DNA from 3 places in the Saccharopolyspora sp. 6V genome. Region 1 is predicted to be linked to each of the others. Evidence: riboswitches for the same ligand, from Rfam matches in the RefSeq annotation. Region 1 holds a riboswitch; each other region holds the start of a gene.
The links. A riboswitch is a leader RNA that binds a small molecule or an ion and turns the genes downstream of it on or off. The one in region 1 is predicted to bind glycine.

Region 1 (7,399 bases):
GCAGCCCGGCCATCACGGCGCTGGCCGCGTTGGTGCCGTGCGCGCTCGCCGGGATCAGGCACACGTCCCGCGCCGCCGCACCACGGCTGTGGTGGTAGGCGCGGATGGCCAGCAGCCCGGCGAACTCGCCCTGGCTGCCCGCGTTCGGCTGCAGGCTCACCGAGTGGTACCCGGTGATCTCGGCCAGCCAGCGCTCCAGGTCGTGCACGATCTCCAGCAGGCCGGTGGCGTCCTGGGCGGGCGCGAACGGGTGAAGCTCGGCGAACTCCGGCCAGGTGATCGGCTCCATCTCCGCGGTCGCGTTGAGCTTCATCGTGCAGGAGCCCAGCGGGATCATGCTGCGGTCCAGCGCCACGTCCGAATCGGACAGGCTGCGCAGGTAGCGCAGCAGCGAGGTCTCCGAGCGGTGCGCGTGGAACACCGGGTGCGTCATGTACTCGGAGGTGCGCAGCAGCGCGGTCGGCAGCGCGTCGTCGGTCTCGGCGTCCAGCTCGTCGATGCCGGCCAGCGAACCCCCGGCGATGCCGAACGCCTCCGCGACCCGCACCAGCGCTTCCCGGGTGGTGGTCTCGTCGCAGCTGACGCCGACGTGGTCGTCGTCGATGTGGCGCAGGTTGATGCCGCCGTCCCGCGCGGCGCGGACCACCTCGGCGGCCCGGCCGGGGACCTCGGCGACGAGGGTGTCGAAGAACTCGGCGTGCACGATGCGCACCCCGCCGCGGCGCAGCCGCTCGGCCAGCACCGCCGCCATCCGGTGCGCCCGCTTCGCGATGGCCCGCAGCCCGGCGGGACCGTGGTACACGCCGTACATGCCCGCCACCACGGCGAGCAGCACCTGGGCGGTGCAGATGTTGCTGGTGGCCTTCTCCCGGCGGATGTGCTGCTCGCGGGTCTGCAGCGCCAGCCGGTAGGCCTGGTTCCCGTCCGCGTCGACGCTCACCCCGACCAGCCGGCCGGGCAGCTGCCGCTCGATGCCCTTGCGCACCGCCATGTAACCGGCGTGCGGGCCGCCGAAGCCCATCGGGACGCCGAAGCGCTGCGTCGTGCCCACCACCACGTCCGCGCCCAGCTCACCGGGAGCGCGCAGCACCGTCAGCGCGAGCAGGTCGGCGCTGACCACCACCATGCCGCCGCGCTCGTGCACCTCGTCGATGACCGCCTGGTGGTCGCGGACCGCTCCGGACGCACCCGGGTAGGCCAGCAGCGCCCCGAAGAACTCGCCGTCCGGCAGCGCCGACGCGCCCGCGGACAGGTCCGCCACCACGACCTCGATGCCCAGCGGTTCCGCCCGCGTGCGCAGCACCGCGAGGGTCTGCGGCAGCACGTCGGCGTCCACCACGAACCGCGGCGACTTGGCCCGGCCCGCGCGGCGCACCAGCGTCATGCCCTCGGCCGCCGCGGTGGCCTCGTCGAGCATCGACGAGTTCGCGACCGGCACGCCGGTCAGGTCGGCCACCATGGTCTGGAAGTTCAGCAGCGCTTCGAGCCTGCCCTGCGAGATCTCCGGCTGGTACGGCGTGTACGCCGTGTACCAGGCGGGGCTCTCCAGCACGTTGCGCCGGATCACCGGCGGCGTGATCGTCGGGTAGTAGCCCAGGCCGATCATCTCGGTGTGCGGGCTGTTCAGCCTGGCCAGGTCGCGCAGCTGCTGGAGCGCCTCGGCTTCGGTGGCCGGTTCCGGCAACGCCAGCTGCAGGTCCCGCTCGCGGATGCCGTCGGGCACCGCCGACTGCCCCAGCTCCTCCAGCGAGCCGACGCCGATCACGTCGAGCATCCGGGCCAGCTCAGCGGGCAGCGGCCCGACATGGCGGTCGGCGAACGGAGTGCCGTGTTCCAGGGCGGCCAGCGGGATACGGTCTTCGGTCGTCATCGCCACACCTCATTCATCGCGACGGACAGGGCGGCAGCACGTGTGCTGCTCTCCCCCTCTGTCACTGTCCGCGACGCGAACGCCTGAGAGCTTCACCCGGTCCGTGGACCGGACTTGCACCGTCGGCGGGGAACCACGTCGGTGGTCCCGCTTTCCAGAGGTATCTCGCCCGTGCGGTCCAGCAGGCCTGAGAGGTTGTCGGGGAGGGTTTGCTCCTTCGGCGCCGCCGCTGACCAGGTCAACGGCGAACTCTCCCGCGCGGGGTCGGCGATGCACAGCAGCTTACCCGATCCGGTGACGGCCGAACGGTGCGATCTTCATCCCGCCCGATCATCCCAGCGGCACGGGGCGTGACATCGACGGGCGGTGACCCGACGGCCGCGGGCGCCAGGACGGCCTGGCCGGATCCGCCGACAGCCCGCGCACGGCGAGCGGGACCGGATAGACCGATCGGCGCCTGCGCCCGACGGGCGGGACCAGAACAGGCCGAACGGTGGCCCGCGCACGGCGAGAGCGGCCGATCGGGTCGATAGGTGGCCCGCGCACCTGCTGGCGGCAAGACCGCCGGACCCGCGCCGGACGGCACGGCGGCCACGGCGGGCCTAGCGCGCCTCGGCGATCAGCCGATGCGGCGGTCCCGGCGCCGCGACAGCTCGTCGGCGACCGGCTCGTCCGGCTCGGCACCGTCGGCGCGCTCGGCGGGGAACTCGTGGATGGTGCCGGTGATCTCGCGCATCGCACCGCTGACCGCGATGCCGAACACGCCCTGGCCACCCTGCAGCAGGTCCACGACCTCCTCGGCGGAGGTGCACTCGTAGACCGTCGTGCCGTCGCTGAACAGCGTGATGCGGGCCAGGTCCTCCACCCCGCGGTGGCGCAGGTGCTCGACCGCGACCCGGATGTTGTGCAACGAGACCCCGGTGTCCAGCAGCCGCTTGACGACCTTGAGCACCAGGATGTCCTTGAACGAGTACAGCCGCTGCGACCCGGAACCGGCGGCGCCGCGGATCGACGGCCCGACCAGCTTGGTGCGCGCCCAGTAGTCCAGCTGCCGGTAGGTGATCCCGGCGATCTGGCACGCCGCGGGACCGCGGTAGCCGACGAGCTCGTCCGGCAGCGCGGTCTCCGGGAACGGCTTCGACCCCTCCGCGGCGGCATCCTCGCCAGGTGCTCGCTCCACCACGCCTGCCTCCCTCCGCCCGGCCGAAGCCGGCGAACCACCGAACCCGGCTCGTCGCATGATCATCACCCGAGCGCGAGGACGATCATGGAACCGGGGGTTTGACCTTCCCCGACCTGGAAAATCACATCGGGGCGATTCGCGCACTCCGAAGGTAAGCCCGCCCGGTGGGCGGGTCAACGCGACGCGCGGGGACGCCCGCCCACCCCGGGTGTGACGCACGCCCCGCCTTCGCGCACGCACCGCACCCGAAGCCGCACCCGCGCGGGCCCCGGCATGCGAAAGGGACTCCCGGTGCGAGCTGCACCAGGAGCCCCCTCACGACGACGCGGGCGGCGGGGCGGGTCGTGCGCCCGCCCGCCGCGATCAGGTGTCCGCGCCGCGGAAGTCCTCCGGCGAGACCGAGTCCAGGAACTCCCGGAACTTCTCGACCTCGTCCTCCTGCTCGTCCGGGATGATCAACCCGGCTTCGTCCAGCACCGATTCGTCGGCGTGGATCGGCACCCCGATCCGCAACGCCAGCGCCACCGAGTCGCTCGGCCGCGCCGAGACCCGCACGTCCCCGTCGAAGATGAGCTCGGCGAAGAACGTGCCCTCCTGCAGGTCGGTGATCCGCACCTGCTCCAAGTCCCGCCCGAGGGCGCCGATGACGTCCTTGAGCAGGTCGTGGGTGAGGGGTCTGGCGGGTCGCACGCCCTGCTGCTCCAGCGCGATCGCGGTGGCCTCCACCGATCCGATCCAGATCGGCAGGTACCGCTCGCCCTCGGTCTCGCGCAGCAGCAGGATCGGCTGGTTGGCTGGTAGTTCCACTCGCACGCCGACGACGCGCATTTCGCTGCTCATCGACACATCGCCTCCTCCAGCGCGCCGAAGCGTGACATCCTTGGTCGAGGATCGCGCACCGACGCCTCTGACGCTACCCGCGATACGGCGGACACGCCGACCTCCGGCCGTCGTCCCCGCCCGGATTTTCCGCTCGGTGGACGGCTTTTCCGGCTCGTTCCCGGCCTCGCACCGACGGTGTCGCCGGTACCGGGCCTTTCCGTTGTCCGCCCCGGGCCGGGGCGGTCGTTGACGCCGTTGCGCACCGGTTCCGCGGCACCCGCAGGTGCTCACCGGACGCGATTCCCGCGACGTTTCCGCCGCGGACCGCCCCGGATCCGGGCGCCCGGCACCCGGGAGGGCGCCGACCGCTCGCGACGCGAACGATGTCCCCCGTCACGATACACCGCAGCACATCCCGCAGAACCCGTTCCGGAGTGCGGGAACCACCGGCTCGAAGATCGCTCGCAACGATCACCGCCGAGAACGATCGGGGCGGCGCCGGATGGCGTCGCCCCGATGCGCTCTGTCCGCGGAACGTCCGGCTCAGCGGCCCTGATCGTCGATGGGACCGGTCAGGAACACCAACCGGAACTTCCCGATCTGCACCTCGTCGCCGTTGGCCAGCACCGAGGTGTCCACCGGTTCCCGGTTGACGTAGGTGCCGTTGAGGCTGCCGACGTCGACGACGACGAAGTCGTTGCCCTCTCGCCGGAACTCGGCGTGCCGACGGGACACCGTCACGTCGTCGAGGAAGATGTCGCTGTCCGGGTGGCGTCCGGCGCTGGTGGTCTCCCTGTCGAGCAGGAACCGCGACCCGGCGTTCGGGCCGCGCTTGACCACCAGCAAGGCAGCCCCGGCGGGCAGCGCATCGACCCCGGAGGCCGCTGGCTCCGGGGTCGCACTCTCGGTGCTCTCCGGCTCCGAGAGGAACGGCCTGAAGACCGAGGTGGTCTCCGGTGACTGCTCCGGCGGAACGCCGCCGGGCCCGTCGTTCTGGCTCACCTGAGCTCTCCTCTGCGCGGATGGGTCGTGCAAGTGCGTTCAAACGTACCGTGCCGTCGCAGGCCGCAGACGCGGGACTCCCACCTCACGCCGTTCGCGAACCCGAGATCAACGATCATCCCTGGTCGATGATGCCTTGGTAGTCGCTCTCGCTGAGCAGTCCGTCGATCGCGGCCGGGTCCGAGAGCTTGATCTCGATCATCCAGCCGTCGCCGAACGGGTCGGAGTTGACCAGCTCCGGCTCCTGGTCGAGCTTGTCGTTGCGGGCGACGATCTCCCCCGCCAGCGGGGCGTAGATGTCGGAGACGCTCTTGGTCGACTCCACCTCGCCGATGCCGCCACCGGCCTCGACGGTCTCGCCCACCTCGGGCAGCTGCACGAACACCACGTCGCCGAGCTGCTGCTGGGCGTAGTCGGTGATCCCGATGCGCGCGGTGTCGTCGCCGGTGCGCCGCACCCACTCGTGCTCCTGGGTGTACTTGATCCCGTCCGGGGCCACTGGGGTCCCGCCTTCCTCGTCGTGCCGTGGGCGGGGCGAGGTGCCGCCGCACCCGCGCGATGATCGCCACGGGCCAGGCGAGCCTAGGTCGGGGCCGCTCCCGGCCGCAAGGCGGCCGAGCGTGATCGGGTCGGGACCGGCCGGACCTGGAACGATCAGGTCTTCAGCGTGCGGGCCGCGCGCACCGCGGCGATCACCTGCACCAGGTACAGCGCCCCCGCCCAGACGTACAGCGCGCCGCCCCAGCAGGTGAACGCGTAGGCGATCGGCCGCGCCACGCCCGCGAACGCGAAGTCCTCCTGCACGAGCAGCAGCAGCGGGAACGCGTACATCAGGCAGAACGTGGCGGCCTTGCCGAGGTAGTGCACCTCCGGCGGCTCGAACCCGTGCCAGCGCAGCACCGGCAGGCACAGGGTGAGGACCACGTCGCGGCCGATGAGCGCGGCCGCGGCCCACCACGGGATCACGTCGCGGAGCACGAACGCGACGAGGGTGGCGACGATGTAGAGCCGGTCGGCCGCCGGGTCCAGCAGCTCGCCGACGCGGCTGTACTGGTCGAGCCAGCGGGCGAGCTTGCCGTCGAGCCAGTCGGTCGCGCCGCTGACCACCAGCACCAGCAGCGCCAGCAGGTCGGACTGCGGGCCGAGCAGCAGCCAGAGGAACAGCGGGACCCCGGCGAGCCGCACGACGCTCAGCAGGTTGGGCCAGGTGAGCCACGGGTCGTCCCAGACGCTCGCGGCGACTTCCTTGATCCGGGCGATGCCCGGGTCGGGCGGCTGGGCGGGGTCCTCGCCCCGGCCCGCGGCGGGCTCCGCGGCCGGTTCGGTCCCGGGCTGCCCGCCGGTGCCGATCCGCGGGCCGTCCGGCTCCGGGGACGCGGGATCGCCCGCTCCACCTCGGCCTTCGGATCCGGCCGTGGTGCCGTCGGCGTCCTGCACCACAGCCCTCCCCTGACGCGGTTGTGCGTTCCGCCGCGAAGCGCTCACCTGCGCCTGCGGCTCCGGGGCGCCCGGGGGCGCCCGCACCGATCAGGGTGCCACACCCCCCTCGCGGTGGCCGGGGCGGCCAGGGGTGCGCGGCCGGTCAGCGGCGGTCGTGGCTCCAGCCGCGGCGCCGCATCTCGGCGTCGGTCAGGAAGCGGGCCCGGCCGCGGTCGTCCACGCCGGCCCAACGGGCGCGGCCGCCCACGCCTTCGAGGACGAACGAGTGCCCACCGCTCCACACCACGCTGCACGGGGTGGTGGGCAGTTCCGCCGCGTCGTCGTCACCGTCGGTGATGCCGTCCCGGTGAGTCGTCTCCACGCTGGTCAAAGCTTGACACCTCCATCACGGTCGTCGGCCGGACCGACCCCTTCGTCGACCGACCGCCTCCCCACCCACGCATTGTGTTCGACCGGCGACCGGGAGTTCCGCCGAATCCGCCTGGCCTGCGCCCAGCGGAAGCGACCCGACGCCGAATGGATGATCTTGAAAGTGCACGGGTTCGGCGCGGCCGAAGCGCGACCGACCGTTCGTCGCAGGAACCCGCGATCTTCGGTCGCCGCACCGGAAACCACCCCTCCCGTCGATCGACCATTGTGGACTGTCGGGCACGCGGGCGCCACGTCCGCGGACCCGGCGCGTCGCCGCCACCGCTCGCCGGCGCCGCGTGGGTGCTGGCGCGAACGGCCCCCTTCGGGTAGACCACCGGCATCCGTCCCACACATACCGCGGGAGGTCTCGACCATGGGTGCCCACGCCGACGCGCACCGGCGCAGCCTCGCCGACCCCGACGGGTTCTGGCTGGAGGCCGCGACCGGCATCGACTGGGACCGGGCGCCGAGCAGGGCGCTGGACGAGTCCGGGCGCTGGTTCCCGGACGGGGTGCTCAACACCTGCTTCAACGCGCTGGACCGGCACGTGCGCGACGGGCGGGGCGAGCAGGCCGCGGTCATCTGGGACTCGGCGATGACCGGCGAGGTGTCCCGCTGGACCTACCGCGAGCTGCTGGACCGCACCGCCCGCTTCGCCGGGGCGCTGCGGG
Region 2 (7,399 bases), on a different contig from region 1:
TGTTCGATCTGGGCTGCGCCGGACGGGTCCGGCGCGGTCCGGTCAAGGTTTCGAGAGCCCGTTGCGGGCGTGTGTCAGGCCTTGCGGCGGTAGAACGGCAGTTCCACGACTTCGGCGTCGATGGACTTGCCGCGGATGTCGACCTGCACCGCGGTACCGGGCGCGCTGTGCGCGCGGTCCACGTAGGCCATCGCGATCGGGTGACCGAGCGTCGGGGACGGGGCGCCGCTGGTGATCTCGCCGATCTCGGCGCCGTCGGCGAGCACCGGGTAGCCGTGCCGGGGCGCGCGGCGCGCGTCGGTGCGCAGCCCCACCAGGGTGCGCTCCGTCGGAGCCGCCGCGACCTGCGCCAGCGCGGCCTTGCCGATGAAGTCACCGGGCTTGTCCAGCTTCACCACGCGCCCCAGGTTCGCGTGGAACGGGGTGAGCGAGGCGGACAGCTCGTTGCCGTACAGCGGCATGCCCGCCTCCAGCCGCAGCGTGTCGCGGCAGGACAGCCCCGCCGGGACCAGTCCGCGCTCGGCGCCGGAGTCGGTCAGCGCGCGCCACACCGCGGGCGCGTCCGCGGGGGAGGTGAACAGCTCGAAGCCGTCCTCGCCGGTGTAGCCCGTGCGCGCCAGCAGCACCTGCTTCCCGGCGACCTCGCTGGGATACCCGGCGTAGTACTTCACGGTGGACAGGTCGGTGCCGGTCAGCGGCGCCAAGATCGACACCGACTCCGGTCCCTGCACGGCGATCAGCGCGTACTCGTCGGAGACGTCGCGGTGCGCGGCGTCGAACCCGGCGATGCGCTCGGCGAGCTCGGCGGAGACCACGGCCGCGTTGGCCGCGTTGGCGACCACCAGGAACCGCTGCTCGTCCAGCCGGTAGACGATGAGGTCGTCGAGCACGCCGCCCTCGGTGTTGCACAGCATGGTGTAGCGGGCGCGACCCACCGTGATCGCGGACGCGTTCGCGACGAGCGCGTGGTCCAGCGCCGCGGCCGCCTCCGGGCCGCTGATCTCGATCTCGCCCATGTGCGAGAGGTCGAACAACCCGGCCGCGGTCCGCACCGCCTGGTGCTCGGCGGTGTCCCCCGAGTAGCGGACCGGCATCCGCCAGCCCGCGAAGTCGGTGAAGTGCGCGCCGAGGGACTCGTGGACCTCGTGCAGCGGTGTCCGTCGCGGAGCGGGGGGCGACGACGTCATGGTGCGGAACTCCTCCTGGTGGGCACCGATCACGTCCGAGGGGGACCGGTTGCGGCCACTTCCAGCAGAAACCATATCCGGGGTCCTCCGACGGCGATGGGCGCGGGCGTGCGCTGCCGGTCTCCCCGGAGTCATTGGCCTGAGAGTTTCACCGCGCACGAGGGCGGCTTGCACCGTGGGCGAGGGACACGGGTCCCTGCTTTTCTCCGTGATCGCCTGCTGTCGCGCGGTAGCGGGGCCTGAGAGTTTGGTGGGGAGGATTGCTCCTTCGGCGCTGCACCCAGGAATCGCATCCTGCACGGACCAGGGGCTCCTGGCGGGGCGCAGACTCTCCCGCACGACGTCGTCGGCGTTGTAGTCCGGTGTTGTGTTGTGCTCCGGAACGCTACGGAGATCACACAGCGCAGTCAACCGAACGTGAGCGTGATCCCGTCGCCGCGCGCGGAGTTCAGCGCTGCGGGAACAGCCGGGCGTGCTGGGCGCGGAGGCCGTCGACCAGCGCCCGCAGCGCCAGTTCGAAGCTGTCGTCGTCGATCTCGGCGGCGTGCTCGCGCAGCAGGTGGGCGCCGTGCAGGTGCGGGAACCGCTCGTCGTAGACCTCGGCGTCGTCGACGAACCCGCCCGCGAACGAGCCCATCGCCGCACCGAGCACCAGGAACTTGGTGGAGGCACCGATCATCGTGGCGTACCGCTGCGGCCAGCCCGCGCTGGTCAGCCCGCCGTGCACGGCGTCGGCGCGGCGCAGCGAGGTCTCCCGGCGGGCCGGTCCGGACGCCATGAACGGCACCAGGTTGGGGTGGGCGGCGAGCGCGGCCCGGTAGGAGCGGGCCCAGCGGGTGAGGCCGGTGGGCCAGTCGATGTCGAACCCGCTGGTGTCGACGGTGCCCATCACGTCGTCGGCGACGTCGTGCAGCAGCGCTTCCTTGGTGGCCACGTGGTTGTAGAGCGAGGCGGCGCGGACGCCGAGGGAGTCGGCGAGCCTGCGCATGGACAGCGCTTCGAGGCCTTGGCCGTCGATGATCGCCAGCGCGTGTTCGCGGATGCGTTCGCGGGTGAGCTGGGGGCTCTTGGGTCTGCCCATGCCGCGCTCCTGCCTGCCGCCCGCTGCCGGTCGGCGCCCCCTCGGTGGGCGCCGTGCCCGTCCGCGTCCGCTGCGGATCGTGTCGATCAGTGTCCGGTGCGCGGCTCTTGCCGCGGTGCGCGGGGTGGTCCTAGAGTCCAAAACTAACGACGTTAGTCGTCAGGTGTCCAACGGCGGACGACCGTGCCGCCCGCACCGGCGACATCCTCACGGAGGTGGACGATGGTCAACGACGACGAGTCCCCGGAGCGGGTCGAGCCGCACACCACGCTGTCGCTCGCCTCGGTCCTCGCCGAGCCGGCGCGGCTGCGCCCGGCGCACCCCGCGGTCGTCGAGGGCGAGCAGCGGGTGACCTACGGCGAGCTGTGGGAGCAGGTCCGGGCGCACGCGGCCGCGCTGCGCGCTCGCGGGATCGAGCCGGGCGACCGGGTCGCGATCGTGGCGCCCAACGTGATCGATTTCGTGCGCGCCTACTACGCGGTGCTCACCGCGGGCGCGGTCGTGGTGCCGGTTCCGCTGCTGCTGGTCCCGGACGAGGCGGCGTACCTGCTGCGCAACTCCGGCGCGAAGCTCGTCGTCGGGCACACGAGCCAGCTGGCGCTCGCCGCCGAATCGGCGCGCCGCGCCGGCATCCCGCTGGTCTCGATCGGCCCGTCGGTGCCCGGCCCGGAGACCCCGGACTCGTTGAGCGAGGCGGCGGCCGCGGCCGAACCGGTCCGCTCCTTCGCCACCCGCGCGCCCGACGACCCCGCGGTGATCTTCTACACCAGCGGCACCACCGGCCGGCCGAAGGGCGCGGTGCTCACCCACCTGAACCTGGTGCTCAACGCGACGGTGAACGCCTTCGACGCCAACGACACCCGCCGCGAGGACCTGATCCTCGGCTGCCTGCCGCTGTTCCACGTCTTCGGGCAGACCGTCTCGCTGAACACCACGTTCCGGGCGGGCGCGACGCTGGTGCTGCAACCCAAATTCGACCCGGCCGAGGCGCTGCGGCTCATCCGGGACCACCGCATCACCCAGCTCAACGGCGTGCCCACCATGTACATCCGGATGCTGGAGGCCGCCGGGGACGACGACCTGTCCTCGCTGCGGATGTGCGTGTCCGGTGGCGCGGCGCTGCCGGTGGCGGTGCTGGAGCGGTTCCAGCGGCGCTTCGGCGCCCCGATCCACGAGGGCTACGGGCTGTCCGAGACCTCGCCGACGGCCACCGTGAACCAGCCCGCGTTCGGGCCGCGCGCAGGCACCGTCGGGCACGCGCTGTGGGGCATCGACGTCGAGATCGCCGAACCGTCCGTGGAGGACCGGATCGAACTGCTGCCCGCCGGGGAGACCGGCGAGGTCGTGGTCCGCGGCCACAACGTGTTCGCCGGGTACCTGGACGACCCGGAGGCCACCTCGGCGGCGCTCGTCGACGGCTGGTTCCGCACCGGTGACATGGGCGTCAAGGACGCCGAGGGCTACCTGTCCATCGTGGACCGCAAGAAGGACCTGATCATCCGCAACGGCTACAACATCTACCCGCGCGAGGTGGAGGAGCTGCTGATCCGGCACCCCGCCGTCGCGCAGTGCGCGGTGATCGGCCTGCCCGACCCGGGGCGCGGCGAGGAGGTGTGCGCGGTCGTGGTGCCCGAACGCGGTGAGGACCCGGACGAGGCGCTGGGCAAGGCCATCATCGCCTGGGCCGCGGAGCAGACCGCGCACCACAAGTACCCGCGCCGCGTCGTGTTCGTCGACGAGCTGCCGCTGGGTCCCAGCCACAAGGTGCTCAAGCGGGAACTGCGCAGCCGCATCGCCGAATCCTCCTGAGCCCCGACCTCGCCACACCGACCTCGCCGAAAGGACCCGCCACCGATGGTCGACTTCTCCCTGTCCGAGACCGAACGCGACATCCGCGACTGGGTGCGCACGTTCGTGCAGCGCGAGCTGGTGCCGCTGGAGCCGGAGGTGCTGCGCCGCGAGCGCGACCACGAACGCGGCCTCACCCGCGAGGAGCTGGCCGAACTGCGCAAGAAGGCGCGCGACGCCGGGTTCTGGGGCGTGCAGACGCCCGAGGAGTACGGCGGCATGAACCTCTCCGCCGTGCTCACCGCGCTGATCGAGATCGAGCTGGGCCGCACCTTCGTGCCGTTCAGCTTCGGCGGCTACGCGGACAACATCCTCTACCACGCCAACGAGGAGCAGAAGCAGCGCTACCTGGTGCCCACCATCGAGGGCGAGCGCAAGTCCTGCTTCGCCATCACCGAGCCGGGCGCGGGTTCGGACGCGAAGAACCTGCGCACCACGGCCCGGAAGGAGGGCTCGGAGTGGGTGATCGACGGGGAGAAGACGTTCATCACCGGCGGCATCGACGCCGACTTCACCATGGTCTTCGCCGTCACCGACAAGGAGAAGGGCGCCGACGGCGGCGTCACCTGCTTCCTCGCCGACCGGGACGCCGGCTGGAAGTCGGAGCCCATCGAGATCATGGGCGAGTGGGACCGCCAGCCCGCAGCGCTGGTCTTCGAGGGCGTCCGGGTGCCGGAGGAGAACGTGCTCGGCGAGGTCGGCGGCGGTTTCAAGCTGGCCATGCAGTGGATCGGCCGCGGCCGCTACCTGTTGCCCGCCCGCGCCCTCGGCGGCTGCGAGCGGATGATGGAGATGTCGATGGACTACGCCCGCAACCGGCAGACGTTCGGGGCGCCCATCGCCGACCGGCAGGCCATCCAGTGGATGATCGCGGACTCGGCGGTGGAGATCGAGGCGCTGCGCTGGCTGGTGCTGCAGGCCGCGTGGCAGGTCGACCAGGGCGCCGACTCCCGGCACGCGCAGTCCATCGCGAAGCTCTACGGCGGCACCAGGGCGAACGAGATCGTGGACCGGATGCTGCAGATCCACGGCGGCATGGGTTACACCCGCGAGCTGCCCATCGAGCGCTGGTACCGGGACATCCGGCTGCTGCGCATCTTCGAGGGCACCGACGAGATCCAGCGCCGCACCATCGCCCGCAACCTGCTCAAGGGGCACGCCCAGGTCGGCGGGGTGCTCGGCTGATCCGGCGACGCGGCGGATCGGCCCGGTCACACCCTCGATCGGATGTCCGATTCGCCGGTAACCTGGGTGCAGCGTGATCGACCGGCCCGACTGGGAGCTGCTATGTCGTTGTTCAAGAAGGTGACCGACTTCGCCAAGAGCCCGCAGGGCAAGAAGGCGATCGACCAGGCCAAGCGGTACGCGAGCGACCCGAAGAACAAGGCCAAGATCGAGCAGGTGAAGAACCGCTTCCTCGGCGGTGGCAAGAGCAAGTGACGCACCCCCACGACGGCCCCCGGCGCACCCGGGGGCCGTCGTCGTGCGGGGACCCGGTGCTCGGATCGTGCCGCGCCGGTGGCGGACCCGGCCGGTGAACCGTGATCAACGGGCTGTGCCGGGGCCGGATCGGCAGTAGGGTTCTCGCGGGCTGATTCCGGGAGCAGGGGCGGTGCGATGGGCCGGGCTTACGTGGTGGGCACGTTCGACACGAAGGCCGCGGAGCTGCGCTACGTCGCCGGGCTCGTCGCCGACGCGGGCGTGGAAGTGATCACCGTCGACGTGGGCACGTCCGGCGCGGAGTCCGCCGATGCCCCCGACGTGTCCGCCGCCGAGGTGGCCGCCGCGCACCCGCGCGGGGCCGCGGCGGTGTTCACCGGTGATCGCGGCACGGCCGTGGTGGCGATGGCGCTGGCGTTCGAGCGGTGGCTCGGCGCGCGACGCGGTGTGGGCGGGGTGCTGGGCCTGGGCGGTTCCGGCGGTACCGCGCTGATCACCCCGGCGCTGCGGGCGCTGCCGGTGGGGGTGCCGAAGCTGGTGGTCTCGACGGTGGCCTCCGGTGACATCTCGTCCTACGTGGACGCGTCGGACATCGCGATGTTCCCGGCGGTCACCGACGTCGCCGGGCTCAACCGGATCTCCCGCCAGGTGCTCGGCAACGCCGCGCACGCGCTGGCCGGGGCCGTGCGCAACACCGTGCCGGCCGTGGAGCAGCTGCCCGCGGTGGCGCTGACGATGTTCGGGGTGACCACGCCCTGCGTCACCGAGGCCGCGAACCGGCTCGCCACCGACCACGACCCGCTGGTGTTCCACGCGACCGGCACCGGCGGCCGCGCCATGGAGAAGCTCGTCGCCGACGGGCTCGTCGAAGCGGTCCTGGACATCACCACCACCGAGGTGTGCGACCTGGTCGCCGGGGGAGTGATGAGCGCGGGCGAGACCCGGCTGGACGCGATCGCGCGCAGCGGCGTGCCCTACGTCGGCTCCTGCGGCGCGCTCGACATGGTCAACTTCGGGGCGCCGGACACCGTGCCGGAGCGGTACCGGAACCGGTTGTTCTACGAGCACAACCCGCAGGTCACGCTGATGCGCACCACGGCGGACGAATGCCGCGAGATCGCCCGGTTCCTGGCCGCGAAGCTCAACGCCTGCACCGGTCCGGTGCGGTTCCTGCTGCCCGAGGGCGGCGTCTCGCTGCTGGACGTCCCGGGGCAGCCCTTCCACGACCCGGCCGCCGACCGGGCCCTGTTCGAGACCCTGGAGGCGGAGGTGCACCAGACCGAGCAGCGGCGCCTGGTGCGCGTCCCGCACGACATCAACGACGACCGCTTCGTCGAAGCGCTGCTCGGCGCCTTCGACGAGGTCCGCGCGCGAGGAGGACGGGCATGACGCGGTTCGACCGGGAGACCCTGGTGCGCCGATTCCGGGGCATGGCCGATCGGGGCGAACCGATCATCGGCGGCGGCGCGGGCACCGGGCTGTCCGCCAAGTGCGAGGAATCCGGCGGCATCGACCTGATCGTGCTGTACAACTCGGGCCGCTACCGGATGGCGGGGCGCGGTTCGCTCGCCGGGCTGCTGGCCTACGGCAACGCCAACGAGATCGTGGTGGAGATGGCGAGCGAGGTGCTGCCGGTGGTGCACCGCACCCCGGTGCTCGCCGGGGTCAACGGCACCGACCCGTTCCTGCTCACCGGGCCGTTCCTGGCGCGGCTGCGGGAACTCGGCTTCGCCGGGGTGCAGAACTTCCCGACCGTCGGGCTCATCGACGGCACCTTCCGGGAGAACCTGGAGGAGACCGGGATGAGCTACCGGCTGGAGGTCGACCTGGTCGCCGCGGCCCG
Region 3 (7,399 bases), on a different contig from region 1:
AGCCACCACGGATGCCCGTAGGACCCGCCGAAGACGAAGTGCAGCACCTCGAACAGCCCTTGCGGCACGTACTGCTCGTCGGGCCCGGCGGTGGCGCTGATGAAGATCGGCACGGCGAGGTTGCCGACGATCCCGCTGCCCGCGGCCCCCGGCAGGTAGGCGCTCACCCCGGACGCGTCGGAGCCGACGAGGAACAGGTCGACGATGAACTCGAACACGAACTTGTAGACCAGCAGCACGATGATCACGATCACCGGGTTGGCGACGAGGGCGCCGAACCCGACGCCGAGCAGCGTCCACAACACCATCGCGAGGAGCCCGGCGGCGCACACGATGAGCCAGTCCGGACCTTCGCCGAACCCGTCGAGCCCGGCGCCCGCGATCGCGCCGAGGCTCGCCGACAGCACGTTGACCAGCCCGTACAGCAGGCCGAGGTTGGTGTAGGCGATGAGCTTCGCCCCGAGCACCGCCCCGCGCGGGTTGCCGGTGAGGTACGTGGTGGTGATGCTCTTGTTCCGGTACTCCCCGGCGAACGCCAGCGCCCCCACCAGGCCGGCGAAGATCGTGCTGAAGTTCGTCGACATCGACATGGTGAGCAGGCCCAGCGGCAGCGGCCGCCCGATCTCCTGCTCGATCGAGGACATGTAGCCGAACCCGGTGCCCATCCAGCTGGCGCCGAAGCTCAGCAGCGCCACGGGGATGAGCAGTGCCCACCACAGGTTGGTGGTGAAGAGCTTCCGGAACTCGGACTTGACCAGGCCGTCCATCAGGCGCCACCTCCGAATCCGCCGTGCTGCTGGTACGGGTTGGGGCCGCCGGGCGGTGCCCAGCCACCGGTGCCGGGTGGCGGACCGCCGGGCGGGTGCTGGTTGCCGACGTACTGGCCGCTGGTGAGCTGGAAGAACAGCCGTTCGAGGTCGACCTGCTCCTCCTGGATCCCGTAGACGGCGACCCCGGCCTGCAGGGCCAGTTCGGCCACCGACCGGGAGTCGGAGCCGGTGACGGCGATCCGCCCGTCGGGCAGCGGTTCGACCGCCAGCCCGGCCGCCTGCAGCGCGTTCACCAGCGCCTGCGGATCACCGGCCTGCACGAGCACCCGGTTGCGCTGCTGCGCTCGCAGCTGGTCCAGGTCGCCGTTGTAGACGCACTCGCCGCGGCTCACGATCACCACGTGGTCGACGGTGTGCTCCATCTCGCGCAGCAGGTGGCTGGAGACGAGCACGGTGCGCCCGGACGCGGCGAACGACTTCAGGAAGCCGCGCAGCCACGCGATGCCCTCCGGGTCGAGCCCGTTGGCGGGTTCGTCCAAGATCAGCACCTGCGGATCGCCGAGCAGCGCCGTGGCCAGCGCCAGCCGTTGCCGCATGCCCAGCGAGAACCCGCCCGCGGCCCGGTTCGCGGCGCCGGTCAGCCCGACGAGGTCCAAGGCGTGGTCGACCTGCTGGTCGGGCACGTTCATCGCCGCCGAATAGCAGCGCAGGTGGTTGCGCGCCGTGCGGGACGGGTGGAAGCTCTGCGCCTCCAGCACCGCCCCGACCACGGTGGCGGGGTTGCGCAGCTGCGCGAAGGGCACCCCGTTGACGGTGGCGGTTCCCGACGTCGGGTTCACCAGCCCCAGCACCATGCGCAGCGTCGTCGTCTTGCCGGATCCGTTCGGGCCGAGGAACCCGGTCACCACACCGGGGTGAACGGCGAAGCTGAGGTCGCGGACCGCGCTGACCGGCCCGAAGTTCTTGCTCAGGTTCTGCACCAGGATCCGGCCGCTGCCGTCGTGCACACGCTCCTCCATCGTCGCTCGGCCCCGCCGGGTGCTCGCGAGCGCGGGACGCGGACGATCACGCTCGGGCGCGGGGCCGGTCCCATCCTGCCTGACCGGCCCGCCCCGACAGGGAGGAGTTCGGAAATCAACCGGTCCCGTGCTGCGGCCAGGCGATGGGCCGTTCCGGCCCGGGCCGGCGCGCTGCGGTGGGCCGGCCGTCCTCGGGGCGGGGGGAGCGGTGGTGGCGGACCGGCGCGCTGCTCGGCCAGCGGCCGGTGGGCTGCCGCCCCTCGGCGTCCGGGTCGGGCTCGTCCGCCGGGCCGTGGCGGCCGGTCGGGGCGGCGGGCGCGGTGCGGTCGCCGATGAGGCCGCGGTGCACCATCAGCCACGACTCGCACGGCCAGCTGCGGCTGCGCACCGCGCCGGAGCAGGCGGGGCAGCGGCCGTCGGCATCCGGGTGGTGGGCCTCCAGCAGGGCCCGGAGCCCGCTGGTGAGGCGGTGCAGCTCTGACCTGGCGACCGGTAACAGCTCCTCGGTGCCGCCTTCGATGGCCACCCGCTCCAGCCGGGCCAGCCGGTCCAGGACGGCCTCCCGCATCTTCGCGTCGTCCACGTGCCACTCCCCGCGTCGTACGGTCATCGCGCGCGCTGATCGGGGCGGAGAACGCGGGCCCCGGTGGCGCCCGCGACGAGCACCGCCGCAGATCGCCGCGGCTTGGCGCACTCCCATCGGCAGCTCACCCGGCCGACTGCACCGAACTCACTCGGTCGAGTGGACTTCCGGTTGTGGCGGGGAACCGGGCGTTCGTCACGCTGCGCACGTCGGAAATCAAGCGTTCGTGTCCTACACTGGGACCTGGCGGCCTGCTCCCGGTGACCCCCAGGCCGGTTGAGCGGGCCGCCCTCTAACCCCTTCCGGGGTCTTCTCACCTCCGCGAGTGAAACTCGCCGGTCTCGCCGCGCAGTGGTCTCGGATGGTCTCGCGGTTGCGGATCCGCTCAGACCAGCACCGCGTCCGGGGCCGTGCTCGGCAGCCCGTGCGCCAGCGCCACCGCCTCGCTCACCAGCAGCCCGCCGTGCGCGTTCAAGCCCCTGGCCAGCGCCGCATCCGCCCGGCACGCCGCCCGCCAGCCCTGATCGGCGATCCGCAGCACGTACGGCAACGTCACGTTCGTCAACGCGTACGTCGAGGTGTTCGGCACCGCGCCCGGCATGTTCGCCACGCAGTAGAACACCGAACCGTGCACCCGGAACGTCGGATCCTCGTGCGTCGTCGGCCGCGAATCCTCGAAGCACCCGCCCTGGTCGATCGCCACGTCCACCAGCACGCTGCCCGGCTTTGACCGCGCCACCAGCTCGTTCGACACCAGCTTCGGCGTCTTCGCACCCGGCACCAGCACCGCGCCGATCACCAGGTCCGCCGCCCGCACCGCCGACTCCACCGCGTACGCGTTCGACGTCACCGTGCGGATCGCGCCCCCATGCGCCGCGTCGATCTCCCGCAGCCGGTCCACGTCGGTGTCCAGCACCTGCACCTGGGCGCCCATGCCCGACGCCACCCGCGCCGCGTTCAACCCGGCCACCCCGCCGCCGATCACCACCACCCGCGCAGGCGGTACTCCGGGCACGCCGCCCGGCAGCACACCGCGACCACCCTGCGGGGTCAGCAGCGCCTGCGCGCCGACCTGCGGGGCGAGCCTGCCCGCGACCTCGCTCATCGGCGCCAGCAGCGGCAACCCGCCGCGCGCCGTCTGCACCGTCTCGTAGGCGAGAGCCGTCACCTCGGCGCGCAGCAACTCGTCCGTCAACTCCGCCGACGCCGCCAAGTGCAGGTAGGTGAACAGCACCTGGCCCGCCCGCAGCCGCGGGAACTCCTCGGCCACCGGCTCCTTCACCTTCAGCACCAGCTCGCCCTCGGCCCACGCGTCCGCCGCGGACGGCACGATCGTCGCGCCCGCCGCCGCGTAGTCCTCGTCGGGTATCGACGAACCGAGCCCGGCGCCGGCCTCCACGAACACCGCGTGCCCCCGCGCGGCCAGCTCGTGCACCCCTGCCGGGCCCCCCGCCACCCGGTACTCGTGGTTCTTCACCTCACGCGGCACTGCGACCTTCACCCGGTCCGCCTCCCGACCCCACGACCGAACACCGACCCCAGCATCATCCGCCCGGCGCCCGCACCCCGCCGCGAGGAAGGGAACCTTCCTGTCACCGGTGACAGGAAGGTTCCCTTCCTCGCTGTGATCCGGGCGGCTGGGCGTTGACACCCGCCCACGTCCGTTTATCGTTGCCGGGCACGACCACAACCGCACAGCGCCGCAGAACCCGAGCGGGAGAGACCCTGCGCAACGCAGGGCGCCGAAGGAGCAAACCCTCCCCGCAAAACTCTCAGGCACCCATGACCGCTCGGGCGAGGCCACTCTGGAAAGCGCGCGCCCCGGCGCCGCACCCACGGTGCAAGCCGCGAACCACCGCGGCGAAGCTCTCAGGTCCCGAAACAGAGGGGGAGGCCCGCGAACCCAGGGCACACCCGTGCCCGCGATGGTGAGGAGCCTCCATGTCCCTGCCCGAACGGCTGCGCTACACCGAAGAGCACGAGTGGATCGAGGACCGCGGCGACCTGGTGCGCATCGGCATCACCCCGTACGCGGCCCAAGCGCTCGGCGACATCGTCTACGTGCAGCTGCCCGAGGTGGGCGAGCGGATCGAATCCGGCGCCTCCTGCGGTGAGCTGGAATCGACCAAGTCCGTCAGCGACCTGTTCGCGCCCGTGACCGGCGAGGTCGTCGCCGTCAACGCGGCCGCCGCCGACGACCCCGCGGTGATCGGCTCTGATCCGTTCGGCGAGGGCTGGCTGCTCGAAGTGCGTGCCGAGCAGACCGGTGCTGTGCTCACGGCCCAGGAGTACGCCCAGTTCACCGGTGGTGAGTAGGCCGGGGCTGAGGGGGGCGGAGCTGTGACGATCAGCGTCTTCGACCTCTTCTCGGTGGGCATCGGCCCGTCGAGTTCGCACACCGTCGGCCCGATGCGGGCGGCGCGGATGTTCACCGCGCGGCTGCAGGACGACGGTCTGCTCGGTCAGGTCGACAAGGTGAAGGCCGAGCTGTTCGGTTCGCTCGGCGCGACGGGGCACGGCCACGGCAGCCCCAAGGCGGTGCTGCTCGGCCTGGAAGGGCACGACCCGGAGACGGTCGACCCGGCCGCCGTCGCACAACGGGTGGAGACGATCCGCGCCGACGGCAGGTTGTTGCTGGCGGGGGAGCGCGACATCCGGTTCTCGGTGGACCGCGACCTGGTGATGCACCGGCGCAGGTCGCTGCCGCTGCACCCCAACGGGATGCGGTTCGCGGCGTTCGGCGCAGGTGGGGAACTGCGGTCCGCGGTGTACTACTCCGTCGGCGGCGGATTCGTCGTCGACGACGAGGCCGCCGGCACCGACCGGATCAAGCCGGACGAGACGCCGGTGCGCCACCCGTTCCGCACCGGCGACGAACTGCTCGCCCGGGTCGCCGAATCCGGCTCCCGGATCAGCGACGTCATGTTCGACAACGAGCTGTCCTGGCGCTCCGCCGAGGACGTCCGCGCCCGGCTGCTGCACATCTGGTCCGTGATGCAGGAGTGCGTCGACAACGGGTGCCGCAACGACGGGGAACTTCCCGGCGGGCTGCGGGTGAAGCGGCGCGCCGCCGCGCTGCGGGCGAACCTCGGCGAGCAGGACGACGCCATGGAATGGCTCACCCTGTTCGCGCTCGCCGTCAACGAGGAGAACGCGGCAGGCGGACGGGTCGTCACCGCGCCCACCAACGGTGCCGCCGGCATCGTTCCCGCGGTGCTGCACTACTACGTGCGCTTCGTGCCGGGGGCGAACGAGCAGGGCGTCATCCGGTTCCTGCTCGCCGCCGGTGCCATCGGGGTGCTGTTCAAGGAGAACGCGTCGATCTCCGGCGCCGAGGTCGGCTGTCAGGGCGAAGTCGGTTCGGCCTGCTCGATGGCGGCCGCCGGGCTCGCCGAGGCGATGGGCGCGACGCCGTGGCAGGTGGAGAACGCCGCCGAGATCGCGATGGAGCACAACCTCGGCCTCACCTGCGACCCCATCGGCGGGCTGGTGCAGATCCCGTGCATCGAGCGCAACGCCGTCGCCGCGGTCAAGGCCGTCACGGCGACGCGGATGGCGCTGCGCGGCGACGGCAGCCACTTCGTGTCGCTCGACAAGGTGATCAAGACGATGCGGGAGACCGGGCGCGACATGAAGGTCAAGTACAAGGAGACCGCTCGCGGGGGGCTCGCGGTGAACGTCATCGAGTGCTGAGAGCGCTTCGCCCGCCCGGCGCTCGAAACCGCGCGGGGCGGTGGGAGCAGGGGAACCTTCCTGTCACGTCGCAGGCGTGGACCACCGGCGTGGGTCGATGCGAGCGGGGGAACCTTCCTGTCACCGGTGCGATGAGGGGAACCTTCCTGTCACGCTCGGCCTCGTCCGGAGCCGTGGTGGCCGGTGTGGTGGAGTGCGGCGGTGGTGTTCCGGCGGGCCGCGCGGTGGTGGTTCCGGATGACGGGGAGGTTCCCTTGCAGAATTTAGGATGCGCACAACTCAGTTGCGCGCAACTTGAATTAGGGCTAATGTCGGCCACGTGCAGGAGGCGGGGATGAGCGCGGACTCGGCGCTGTCGCTGGACCAGCAGGTGTGCTTCGCGCTCTACAGCGCGTCGCGCTCCTTCACCAACCTGTACCGGCCGTTCCTCGACGAGCTGGGACTGACCTACCCGCAATACCTGGTGATGCTGGTGCTCTGGGAACACGACTCGCTGGCGGTCAAGGACCTCGGGGCGATGCTCAAGCTGGACTCCGGGACGCTGTCGCCGCTGCTGAAACGGCTCGAAGCGAGCGGACTGGTGGACCGGCGGCGCAGCACCCGCGACGAGCGGTCCGTCGAGATCGGACTGACCGAGCGGGGGCGGGAGCTGCGGCAGCACGCCGAGCAGATCCCGAACCGGGTGCTCGCCGCCAGCGGCATGGAACTCGAGGAGGTGCTGGCGCTGCGCTCCACGCTGCACCGGCTCACCGCCAACGTGGACCAGGCCGCGCACCGCGCCAGGGCCGCCGTCGCCGACGGCGTCCCCATCACCGACGAACTCCTGCGCGGGACCACGACACAAGGAGACTGAGATGGCAGCGTTGTACACCGCCGAAGCGACCGCGACCGGCGAAGGGCGCGGCGGCCGCACCCGCTCCTCCGACGGAGTGCTCGACCTCGACCTGGCGGTCCCGCGCGAGATGGGCGGACCCGGTGGCGACTCCACGAACCCGGAGCAGCTGTTCGCCGCCGGTTACGCAGCCTGCTTCCACAGCGCGCTGCAGCTGGTCGCCCGCAAGGCGAAGGCGAACATCGCCGACTCCTCGGTGACCGCCCAGGTCGGCATCGGCAGCAACGGCGCGGGCGGGTACGCGCTCGAGGTCACGCTGTCGGTCAGCCTCCCCGGCGTCGACCAGGAGCAGGCCCGGCAGCTCACCGAGCAGGCCGACTCGGTGTGCCCGTATTCCAACGCCATCCGCGGGAACGTCCAGATCGACCTCGCGGTCGCCTGACCTCCGCTCGGCGGGGGGGGGGCCCCCCCCGCCGCCGGGGGGCGGCCGGGAAACCAGCCC

Region 2: another riboswitch for glycine. It lies ahead of gcvT (glycine cleavage system aminomethyltransferase GcvT); the one in region 1 lies ahead of gcvP (aminomethyl-transferring glycine dehydrogenase).
Region 3: another riboswitch for glycine. It lies ahead of gcvH (glycine cleavage system protein GcvH); the one in region 1 lies ahead of gcvP (aminomethyl-transferring glycine dehydrogenase).

What each region holds. Positions count from the first base shown of each region.
Region 1 covers NZ_JAIUKB010000023.1:27,158-34,556, reverse strand. The annotation lists gene gcvP (aminomethyl-transferring glycine dehydrogenase) at 1-1,870, opposite strand, end outside; glycine riboswitch at 2,035-2,137, opposite strand; gene LCD35_RS04995 (MerR family transcriptional regulator) at 2,490-3,110, opposite strand; gene LCD35_RS04990 (bifunctional nuclease family protein) at 3,417-3,893, opposite strand; gene garA (glycogen accumulation regulator GarA) at 4,419-4,877, opposite strand; gene gcvH (glycine cleavage system protein GcvH) at 4,993-5,376, opposite strand; gene LCD35_RS04975 (CDP-alcohol phosphatidyltransferase family protein) at 5,532-6,137, opposite strand; gene LCD35_RS04970 (hypothetical protein) at 6,460-6,678, opposite strand; gene LCD35_RS04965 (propionyl-CoA synthetase) at 7,102-7,399, shown strand, end outside.
Region 2 covers NZ_JAIUKB010000075.1:114-7,512, forward strand. The annotation lists gene gcvT (glycine cleavage system aminomethyltransferase GcvT) at 75-1,187, opposite strand; glycine riboswitch at 1,306-1,404, opposite strand; glycine riboswitch at 1,405-1,533, opposite strand; gene LCD35_RS15935 (TetR/AcrR family transcriptional regulator) at 1,636-2,268, opposite strand; gene LCD35_RS15940 (long-chain fatty acid--CoA ligase) at 2,491-4,077, shown strand; gene LCD35_RS15945 (acyl-CoA dehydrogenase family protein) at 4,123-5,301, shown strand; gene LCD35_RS15950 (hypothetical protein) at 5,404-5,556, shown strand; gene LCD35_RS15955 (Tm-1-like ATP-binding domain-containing protein) at 5,734-6,945, shown strand; gene LCD35_RS15960 (phosphoenolpyruvate hydrolase family protein) at 6,942-7,399, shown strand, end outside.
Region 3 covers NZ_JAIUKB010000006.1:22,290-29,688, forward strand. The annotation lists gene LCD35_RS01210 (ABC transporter permease) at 1-767, opposite strand, end outside; gene LCD35_RS01215 (ABC transporter ATP-binding protein) at 767-1,789, opposite strand; gene LCD35_RS01220 (hypothetical protein) at 1,905-2,399, opposite strand; gene ald (alanine dehydrogenase) at 2,758-3,873, opposite strand; glycine riboswitch at 4,077-4,171, shown strand; gene gcvH (glycine cleavage system protein GcvH) at 4,314-4,688, shown strand; gene LCD35_RS01235 (L-serine ammonia-lyase) at 4,713-6,065, shown strand; gene LCD35_RS01240 (MarR family winged helix-turn-helix transcriptional regulator) at 6,400-6,918, shown strand; gene LCD35_RS01245 (organic hydroperoxide resistance protein) at 6,920-7,339, shown strand.